DNA from 2 places in the Bacillus sp. 05T21 genome. Region 1 is predicted to be linked to the other one. Evidence: riboswitches for the same ligand, from Rfam matches in the RefSeq annotation. Region 1 holds a riboswitch; the other holds the start of a gene.

Region 1 (4,222 bases):
ATGTGAAACATGGAACTCCCCGTAATATGTATTTTCATCTTCAAGATGATCGAGTCGAAAGGGCCGGAAATCATTTTTTTGTAAGAAAGGGAACATATTTTGTTCATATCCACTTTTGAACGAAAATGGGAAAATAAATTGAAAAATAGCTGTTGATACATATTTTTCTTCGATCGTTTGTATTGCCTCCATTTATATTGTTTCCTTTCAATGTAAGCTATAGAAACAACATGCCCTAATCTGCTAAAAAATAACCAGAGGATTTTTATATAATTAAGAATGAAAATTCAGCTTATTTATTAGGCGACATGTATAATGTTATGTATACTAAAAGGAGTAGAATTGTGTTTTGAAAAGGGGGATGTATTATGCGTATTTTAGTATTAGGAGCTGGAGGCGTTGGAGGTTTTTTTGGTGGACGACTTGCCGAAAAGGGAGAAGATGTAACTTTTCTCGTACGTAGTAAACGGAAAGAACAATTAGAGGAAAAAGGTCTTGTTATCCGAAGTATTAACGGCGATTTTTCATTTCAACCGAAGCTAATAACGAAAGAAGATATTACCACTCCATTTGATGTGATTTTATTCTCAACAAAAGCGTATCACCTAAACGAGGCAATAACAGATTTGAAACCATTTGTAGGAGAGAATACAGTAATAATTCCAGTGTTAAATGGTATCGCTCATTTAACACTATTACAAAAGGAATTCGACGTGGAAAAAGTAATTGGCGGTTTATGCTTTATCGAGACGACGTTAAACGATCAAGGAGAAATTGTACAAACTAGTGTTGCCAACAGACTTGTATTTGGGGAAATTAAGCCTCAAGATTCAGAGAGAATAAAGCTTATTTCTAAAACATTTGCAGATACAAAAGCTAGTTTTGTTTTAAGTGAAAATATTGTGCAAGATATGTGGCATAAATATTTATTTATCACCGTAATGTCAGGTGTGACAACATTAATGCGTGCGCCGATAGGACCGATTCGCGAGAGTGATGGAGGCCGAGAATTTATTAGAAACTTATTTGAAGAATCAGTGCAAATCATGAAATCTATGGGGGCTCCAGTTAAGGACAATATCGTCCAGGAACATATGAAAACGATTGATAAAATTTCGTATGATATGAAGTCATCTATGCAGCGTGATATGGAAAAAGGCTCGCTCATTGAAGGGAAATACTTGCAAGGGTATTTACTTGATTTAGCAGAACAGTTTTCGATAGATACTCCTTTGTTAGGAGCTGTGCATCAAAATTTAAAGGTATATGAAAAAATGATTTTAAATAAAGAAATGGTATGAAAAAGAGTAAAGGATAGCAAAATATAAATGTTGCTATCCTTTTTTTGTTTCTTTTTGACAATTTATTCGTTTCTTTTCGGTTTATCTGTCGTATTTCGTTCTCTTTCACGTTTACCATATAGCTGATTAATTTCATTTGCTACTGCATCTAAATATGAATCGGAAAAAAGTGGCTTCTTTTCTTTAGACATACGGGTCTCCTTTGTGGATTTTTAGTATTCATTATGTATATTTTTCAGTGGATTATGCGCAATCGTTTTAATTTTTTTCTTTTTAAAAATTTTTGTTTACTTTTTGAAAATAAAGGAGTATTATAATCCACAGTTTCAATTTTCTAAATCGCTGAAGCCGCATGGTGCGGGGGACCCGTTCTTATGGATTAGTACATAATCCAATGGGGTGAATCCTTGAAAAAGGTAGGGCTACTCATAGGCCCGAATCCGACAGCTAACCTCGTAAGCGTTATATTGAGAAGGAAGGTGGAGCTTGTGCGACAAAAAAAATAATGTCTACAAGTCTATTTCATTATGGCTTGTAGACATTTTTTGTTTTCTGAAGAAATAGTTTATCCGCTGTAATTAGCAGAAAAATTCGTGCAAAATTATTGGAGAGTGGACAGCGTTGGTTTCATCTATCAAAAGGTTTTTAATTGGAAGGCCGTTAAAATCAACTGAGTTAGGAGAGCAAAAGCTTAATAAAACGAAGGCGCTAGCAATTTTATCTTCTGACGCATTGTCATCGGTTGCATACGGACCAGAGCAAATTTTAATTGCTTTAGCAGGTCTTGGAGCAGTAGCTTATTGGTATTCCATTCCGATTGCTATTGGGGTATTAGTATTATTGACAGCTCTTATTTTATCTTATCGACAAATTATTTTTGCTTACCCTCATGGCGGCGGGGCATATGTTGTATCAAAAGAGAATTTAGGGATGAATCCAGGCTTAATAGCAGGAGGATCTTTATTAGTTGATTACATTTTAACGGTTGCAGTAAGTGTATCTGCGGGTACAGATGCGCTCACATCTGCTTTTCCTAGCTTACATGCACATAATGTAATCATTGCGATTATATTTGTCATATTGATTACCATCTTAAATTTAAGAGGCGTAACGGAATCAGCTTCCGTTTTAGCATATCCTGTTTATTTATTCGTTTTAGCACTATTTATATTAATTGGTGTAGGGATATACAATATTTTAACGGGACACGTTTCGCAGGCTTTGCATTCGCCAATTGGAACGCCAGTTGCAGGAATTAGTTTGTTCTTACTGTTACGAGCATTTGCTTCAGGAAGCTCTGCTTTAACGGGTGTTGAGGCGATATCTAACGCAATTCCAAACTTTAAAGATCCTGCACCTAACAATGCAGCGAAAACATTGCTTGCAATGGGTGCATTACTTGCAGTTTTATTTTCTGGAATTGTCTTTTTAGCTTATTATTACGGAATTAATCCAAGTAAGGAAGTAACAGTCGTTTCACAAATTGCTGAACAAACTTTTGGACGTAATTTCATGTACTATTTCATACAAGGTACAACAGCTTTAATATTAATTCTTGCGGCTAACACAGGTTATTCTGCATTTCCGCTATTAGCGGTTAATCTTGCAAAAGACAAGTTCATACCGAGAATGTTTACGATTAGAGGAGACCGCCTAGGTTATTCAAACGGTATTATTATACTTGGGATTTCTTCGATTATTTTAATTGTAGCTTTTCAGGGGAAAACAGAACACTTGATTCCGCTATATGCAGTAGGGGTATTTATTCCGTTTACACTTTCTCAAACTGGAATGGTACTAAAATGGCTTCGTGAAAAGCCTGAAGGATGGGCTTTAAGATTAACGCTTAATTTAATTGGTGCAGTCATTAGTTTTATCGTAATGAGTATGTTCTTTTTAACTAAATTCGCACAAGTTTGGTCGATCCTTATTTTCTTACCTGCCATTATCTTCTTGTTCCATCGAATAAAGAAGCATTATGATGCAGTGGGGGATCAATTAAGTTTAAAAACTTGTGAACCACTTGTTCCGATTGAAGGGAATGTAATTGTCGTTCCTGTAGCTGGTATGACTCATGTAGTAGAAAATTCATTGAACTATGCTAAGGCTCTTTCTGCAGATCAAGTTATCGCTGTATATGTTGCTTTTGACAGAGAAGAGGAAAAGAAATTTGAAGAGAAATGGGAGAAGTGGCAACCTGAAGTAAGGCTTGTTACATTACATTCTCATTATAGAAGCATTATTCAGCCGCTTACAAAATTTATTGACACAGTGCAATATAAAGCGAGTGAATCAAATTACCGAGTTACGGTCGTTATACCACAGTTTATTCCGAAAAAAGGTTGGCATAACATTCTTCATAATCAGTCTAGTTTACTCATTCGTGCGTATTTACTCTATAAAAGAAATGTTGTTATTACGACAGTACCGTATCATTTGAAAAAGTAAGGAAATTTTTTAAGGATAACTTCACGAAAGTGAAGTTATCCTTTTTGTGTATATGCTATGCATAATTGCATATGGATCCGAAAAGTATATTAGTATAATTTTAATGATTATGAATATGTAGTGTTTCCTGTTGTGGTATATAGATAGTTTAATCGAGAAAGTGAATTGAATTTTATTTTGGGATAAGGACATGAGATCTTGAAAATAAAGGGAATTAAAATACTTCTTTACGTTATATAAATAGCTGTGTTTAAATGACCTTACAGTACAAAACTTACATGAAAACAAAACGAAATTTCATACTTTCATACGTTAATTGGTTTAAAATGAATAATATTTTCATGTAATATATTCACTGTGTGAATGTGGAAATCGCAATAAAATAGAAAATTTATACAGTTTTATTCATACTAAGCACATATGAAAAGTTATGAAGTGTTTTATAACAATAAGTAAGTACTGTAGAAAAAAGT
Region 2 (4,222 bases), on a different contig from region 1:
CGCCGACAGATATTGTCCCGATGGGACAAGTACATGATTGGTACTCTTTGCGTTGGCAAATTGAAATTTTATTTAAAATGTGGAAATCATTCTTTCAAATTCATCAGTGTAAAAAGATAAAATCAGAAAGATGGGAGTGCCATTTGTATGGACAATTGATTGCCATTCTACTCTGTTCTTCTATCATGTTTCAAATGCGGCAATTACTTCTTATAAAAAAGAAACGAGAACTGAGTGAATATAAGGCCATATATATGATTAAAGATTACTTTCTTCTTCTTTTCCAAGCTATACAGAAAGACACCCAAGAGCTATCAAAGATTCTAATTCGCCTGTTTAACCTCCTACAGCAAAACGGGAGAAAATCTCATCGATATGAGAAGAAAACAGTCTTTGATATATTAGGTGTCGTTTACAATTGTGCCATGTCTGATAATCAAGCGGCTTAATTCAAAAAATGAAACCCGTTAGGGTTTATTTCGTATGCAAATCTTTAAAGCACCTACATATAGGATTTCGAAAAAAAGAAACAATCTCGCTTATCGTTGACGTTACATGAGCTTAGCTTGATAGCGATGGGGTAGCACCACATCGCTATCAAGTTAAGATTCTTAAGTTCCCCCAAAACGAAAAAAGTGAGCCGTATTCGCAAAAATAAATTTTACACATCGTTGACTACTGATAATGATGGGTTATGTGAACTATAAGAAACCTCTGATTATTTAAATCAGAGGTTTACTTTTTTTACATACCTGAAAATGGGTCATTTTTCCATATCGAAAGGGTAGGCAAAGTTTTTTTAATGTTTGTTATTAGCTTTTGTATGAATTTAATTTCAGATAATTGTTTATTGTATTCTTATAATTGAATTAGATATTCATAATCATTTTGAAACATTGTATCTTTTAAAAGTTCGTTTAAATCCATAGCTAGGAAAAGGATTAACATAGATAAGTATTGTTTTCCTCTTTTTGAAGCTCTTTTTCGTAAGAAGGTAGGGGTTTGTTCTTTGGTTTGAAGACATATATAACGTTTTTGAAATGATAAACTTAATATTCGTTTTTCAATTACTTTTATTTGCTTTTTTCGTTGTATATAATCTAAAACAGAATTGTATAGTTTGTGACTTGATCGTTGTTTTCCGCAAATTGTTAGTATCCATATTCTGAAATTGTGATTGTCGTCTAAGTGTTTTGTTAAATCTAAGGTATATTGTAAATAAGGGATATCAGATGATTTACTAGTCCTATGTACAATAAATTCATGATCTATATAAATATACTTTTGAAGGTAAAGCTCTAGCAATATGCTTATTGTAATGAACATTTCTATATTTGATTGTAAAGGAGGTTGTATAGTTTGAGTATCATCATCTACAGATAGTAAGAAAAAAAGCTCAGGGACTGTTAGATATTCCATTTCTTCTTATCACCTTTCTTTAGATAGAATTTGTATATAAATAAATATTCATCTTTTTATTTCATAAATCCTTTTGGATCATTAATAGAACTTAGTTACCAGAACACCACTTATCAGCAGTCAATGTAATTAAAAGTAGTAAAGACACTAGTAGATAATAGACCTAATAAAAATGAGGCATAGTATTTTTATTTAATTCAAACTCTTCTTCATGTATTACTATACTTGTAATTCTCACTTTTTTTAAAGTATGTAACTTAATTTAAGAATTCAAATTATAAATAAAGTGTACAGCGCGAAAAATCCCTCCCCTGAAAAAAACGTTAATTTTCTTGTTTACAAACAAGAGGGCATAGGAGTAATATATTGTACATAAATTCATATCACTATTCGCTGAATCCATATGGAGCGGGGGAACCAAATTTTGTGCGATTGCACTTGGGGTGAATCCTTCTTAAATGAAGGTAGGGCTATTCTCAAGGCCCGAATCCGACAGCTAACCTCGTAAGCGTTTCGAGAGGGGATACTATGGTGATTTTTAAAAACACTGGGTGAACTTTGGTGTCTTTTTTTATACTCTTTTTCTGGAAAATAATTCAAAAAAAGGATGAGATACTTGAAAGAGACACCCATAAAAACGAAAAATTCACTTTTTTCTTTTTCTTCTAATTCCCGACCTTCTGAATTAAGAAGAGAATTAGGGCTGCGACATTTAACAATGATTTCTATAGGTGGAAGCATTGGGACGGGGTTATTTATAGCAAGCGGAAATACGATTCATACAGCAGGACCTGGTGGAGCAATTATAGCTTATTTGTTGATGGGGTGTATTGTTTACCTGTTGATGACCAGCTTGGGAGAAATGGCAGCGTATATGCCTACATCTGGTTCTTTTAGTACGTATGCTTCTAAATTTGTAGATCCTGCATTTGGTTTTGCGATTGGTTGGAATTACTGGTTTAGCTGGACTATTACTCTTGCAGTTGAAATTTCATCAGGAGCTATTCTTATGAAATATTGGTTTCCATACAGTCCATCTATTCTGTGGAGTGCGTTATTCATACTGTTTATGTTTGGAATTAATATTCTTTCAGTGAAACATTATGGAGAAATGGAGTTTTGGCTTTCACTTGTAAAAGTTATTACTATAGTCGTGTTTATTATGTTAGGAATAGCCACGATATTTGGAATTTTCAAAGGAAATCCTATTGGATTTCACAATCTAACAATTGGAGACGCACCGTTTCATGGAGGTTTTCTTTCTATTCTTAGTGTGTTTATGATTGCGGGGTTTTCCTTTCAAGGTACAGAAATGGTCGGAATTGTAGCTGGAGAAAGTAAAGCACCTGAAAAGCATATTCCAAAAGCTGTGCGGCAAATCTTTTGGAGAATTCTCTTATTTTACATACTTACCATTTGCGTAATTGGAGTCATAGTTCCCTACACAGATCCGAATCTAGTTAACAATGATATTAGTAATATTACAATGAGTCCCTTCACACTAGTATTTGAGAAAATTGGGTTTGCATTTGCAGCTTCTATTATGAATGCAGTTATCTTGGTATCTGTTCTATCAGCTGGTAATTCCGGAATGTATGTTGCAACCCGAATGTTATGGGTAATGGCAAGAGAAGGGAAAGCTCCAAAGTGCTTAAAAAAAGTAAATAAACAAGGTGTTCCTATTAATGCATTACTTATGACAACGGCTGTGGCAATCGTAGCGTTTGCAGCTTCTTTATTTGGAGAAGGGCAAGCGTTTATATGGCTTTTGAATGCTTCGGGACTTTGTGGATTTATTGCATGGTTAGGGATTGCTATAAGCCATTATCGTTTTCGTCAGGCTTTTTTACATCAACAAAAGAATTTAAATAAGCTCCCGTATCAAGCAAAGTGGTATCCTATCGGTCCTATTTTGGCTTTTGTAATATGTACTATTATTATATTAGGACAGAATTATTCAGTCTTTATAGGGTCACATGTCGATTGGTATGAAGTACTTGCTACTTATATTGGTTTACTGCTGTTTCTTGTATTTTGGTTCGGCTATAAAATTATAAAAAAAACAAAGGTGATTCCATTACAACAAGTCAATTTAGAGCATGATGATCATTAAGGATGGAAATTAAGGAGACAGAAATATGGAACTAGACATTCTACTTAGGTTACTTGTAGCAATACTTGTTGGAGCAATAATTGGATTAGAACGTCAATGGCACAATTGCATTGCTGGATTACGTACAAATATACTTGTTTCCGTAGGTGCTGCACTTTTTGTACTATTAAGTGTACTCACTCCAACCGATAATACACCTACAAGAATAGCTTCTCAAATTGTAAGCGGGATTGGTTTTTTAGGTGCTGGAGTTATTATGAAAGATGGCTTGACAGTTCGAGGACTGGATACCGCAGCAACCTTATGGTGTTCTGCGGCTGTAGGAACATTAGCAGGTAGCGGCTATTTACTTATAGCTATAACAGGAACCATTCTTATTGTCAGCATAAATAGTTTACTAAGACCTGTTTCGAAATGGGTTTCCGAAAAATCTGAAAAGGGTTTTAAATATTCCCAACAAGTTACCGCACTCTCTTATAGAGTAAAACATAAATCATCAGAGAAAAAAGATTGTTAAAGAGAAGCTAATTTTAAAAACGTTATAAATAATAATAAAAGAGACCTATTCTAGATGGGCAAATAGAGAAATAATTAGTGTGCAATTTATTCAATATTCGAACTGATGAAAAATACTATCTACAAAGTAATCAAAGAATACAGAAGTACATTAAAACCAGCCCTGAGCTGTTT

Evidence for each region. Region 1 has a riboswitch for cyclic di-AMP ahead of AC1DKZ_RS12430 (APC family permease). Riboswitches for the same ligand answer to the same signal wherever they lie in the genome.
Region 2: another riboswitch for cyclic di-AMP. It lies ahead of AC1DKZ_RS26965 (amino acid permease); the one in region 1 lies ahead of AC1DKZ_RS12430 (APC family permease).

What each region holds. Positions count from the first base shown of each region.
Region 1 is NZ_JBFTMD010000005.1:46,830-51,051, forward strand. It holds gene AC1DKZ_RS12415 (hypothetical protein) at 1-192, opposite strand, end outside; gene panE (2-dehydropantoate 2-reductase) at 369-1,301, shown strand; gene AC1DKZ_RS12425 (hypothetical protein) at 1,364-1,492, opposite strand; cyclic di-AMP (ydaO/yuaA leader) riboswitch at 1,632-1,778, shown strand; gene AC1DKZ_RS12430 (APC family permease) at 1,923-3,749, shown strand.
Region 2 is NZ_JBFTMD010000025.1:65,998-70,219, reverse strand. It holds partial or broken gene AC1DKZ_RS26975 (transposase) at 1-449, shown strand, start outside; gene AC1DKZ_RS26970 (hypothetical protein) at 859-1,419, opposite strand; cyclic di-AMP (ydaO/yuaA leader) riboswitch at 1,801-1,946, shown strand; gene AC1DKZ_RS26965 (amino acid permease) at 2,036-3,532, shown strand; gene AC1DKZ_RS26960 (MgtC/SapB family protein) at 3,558-4,049, shown strand.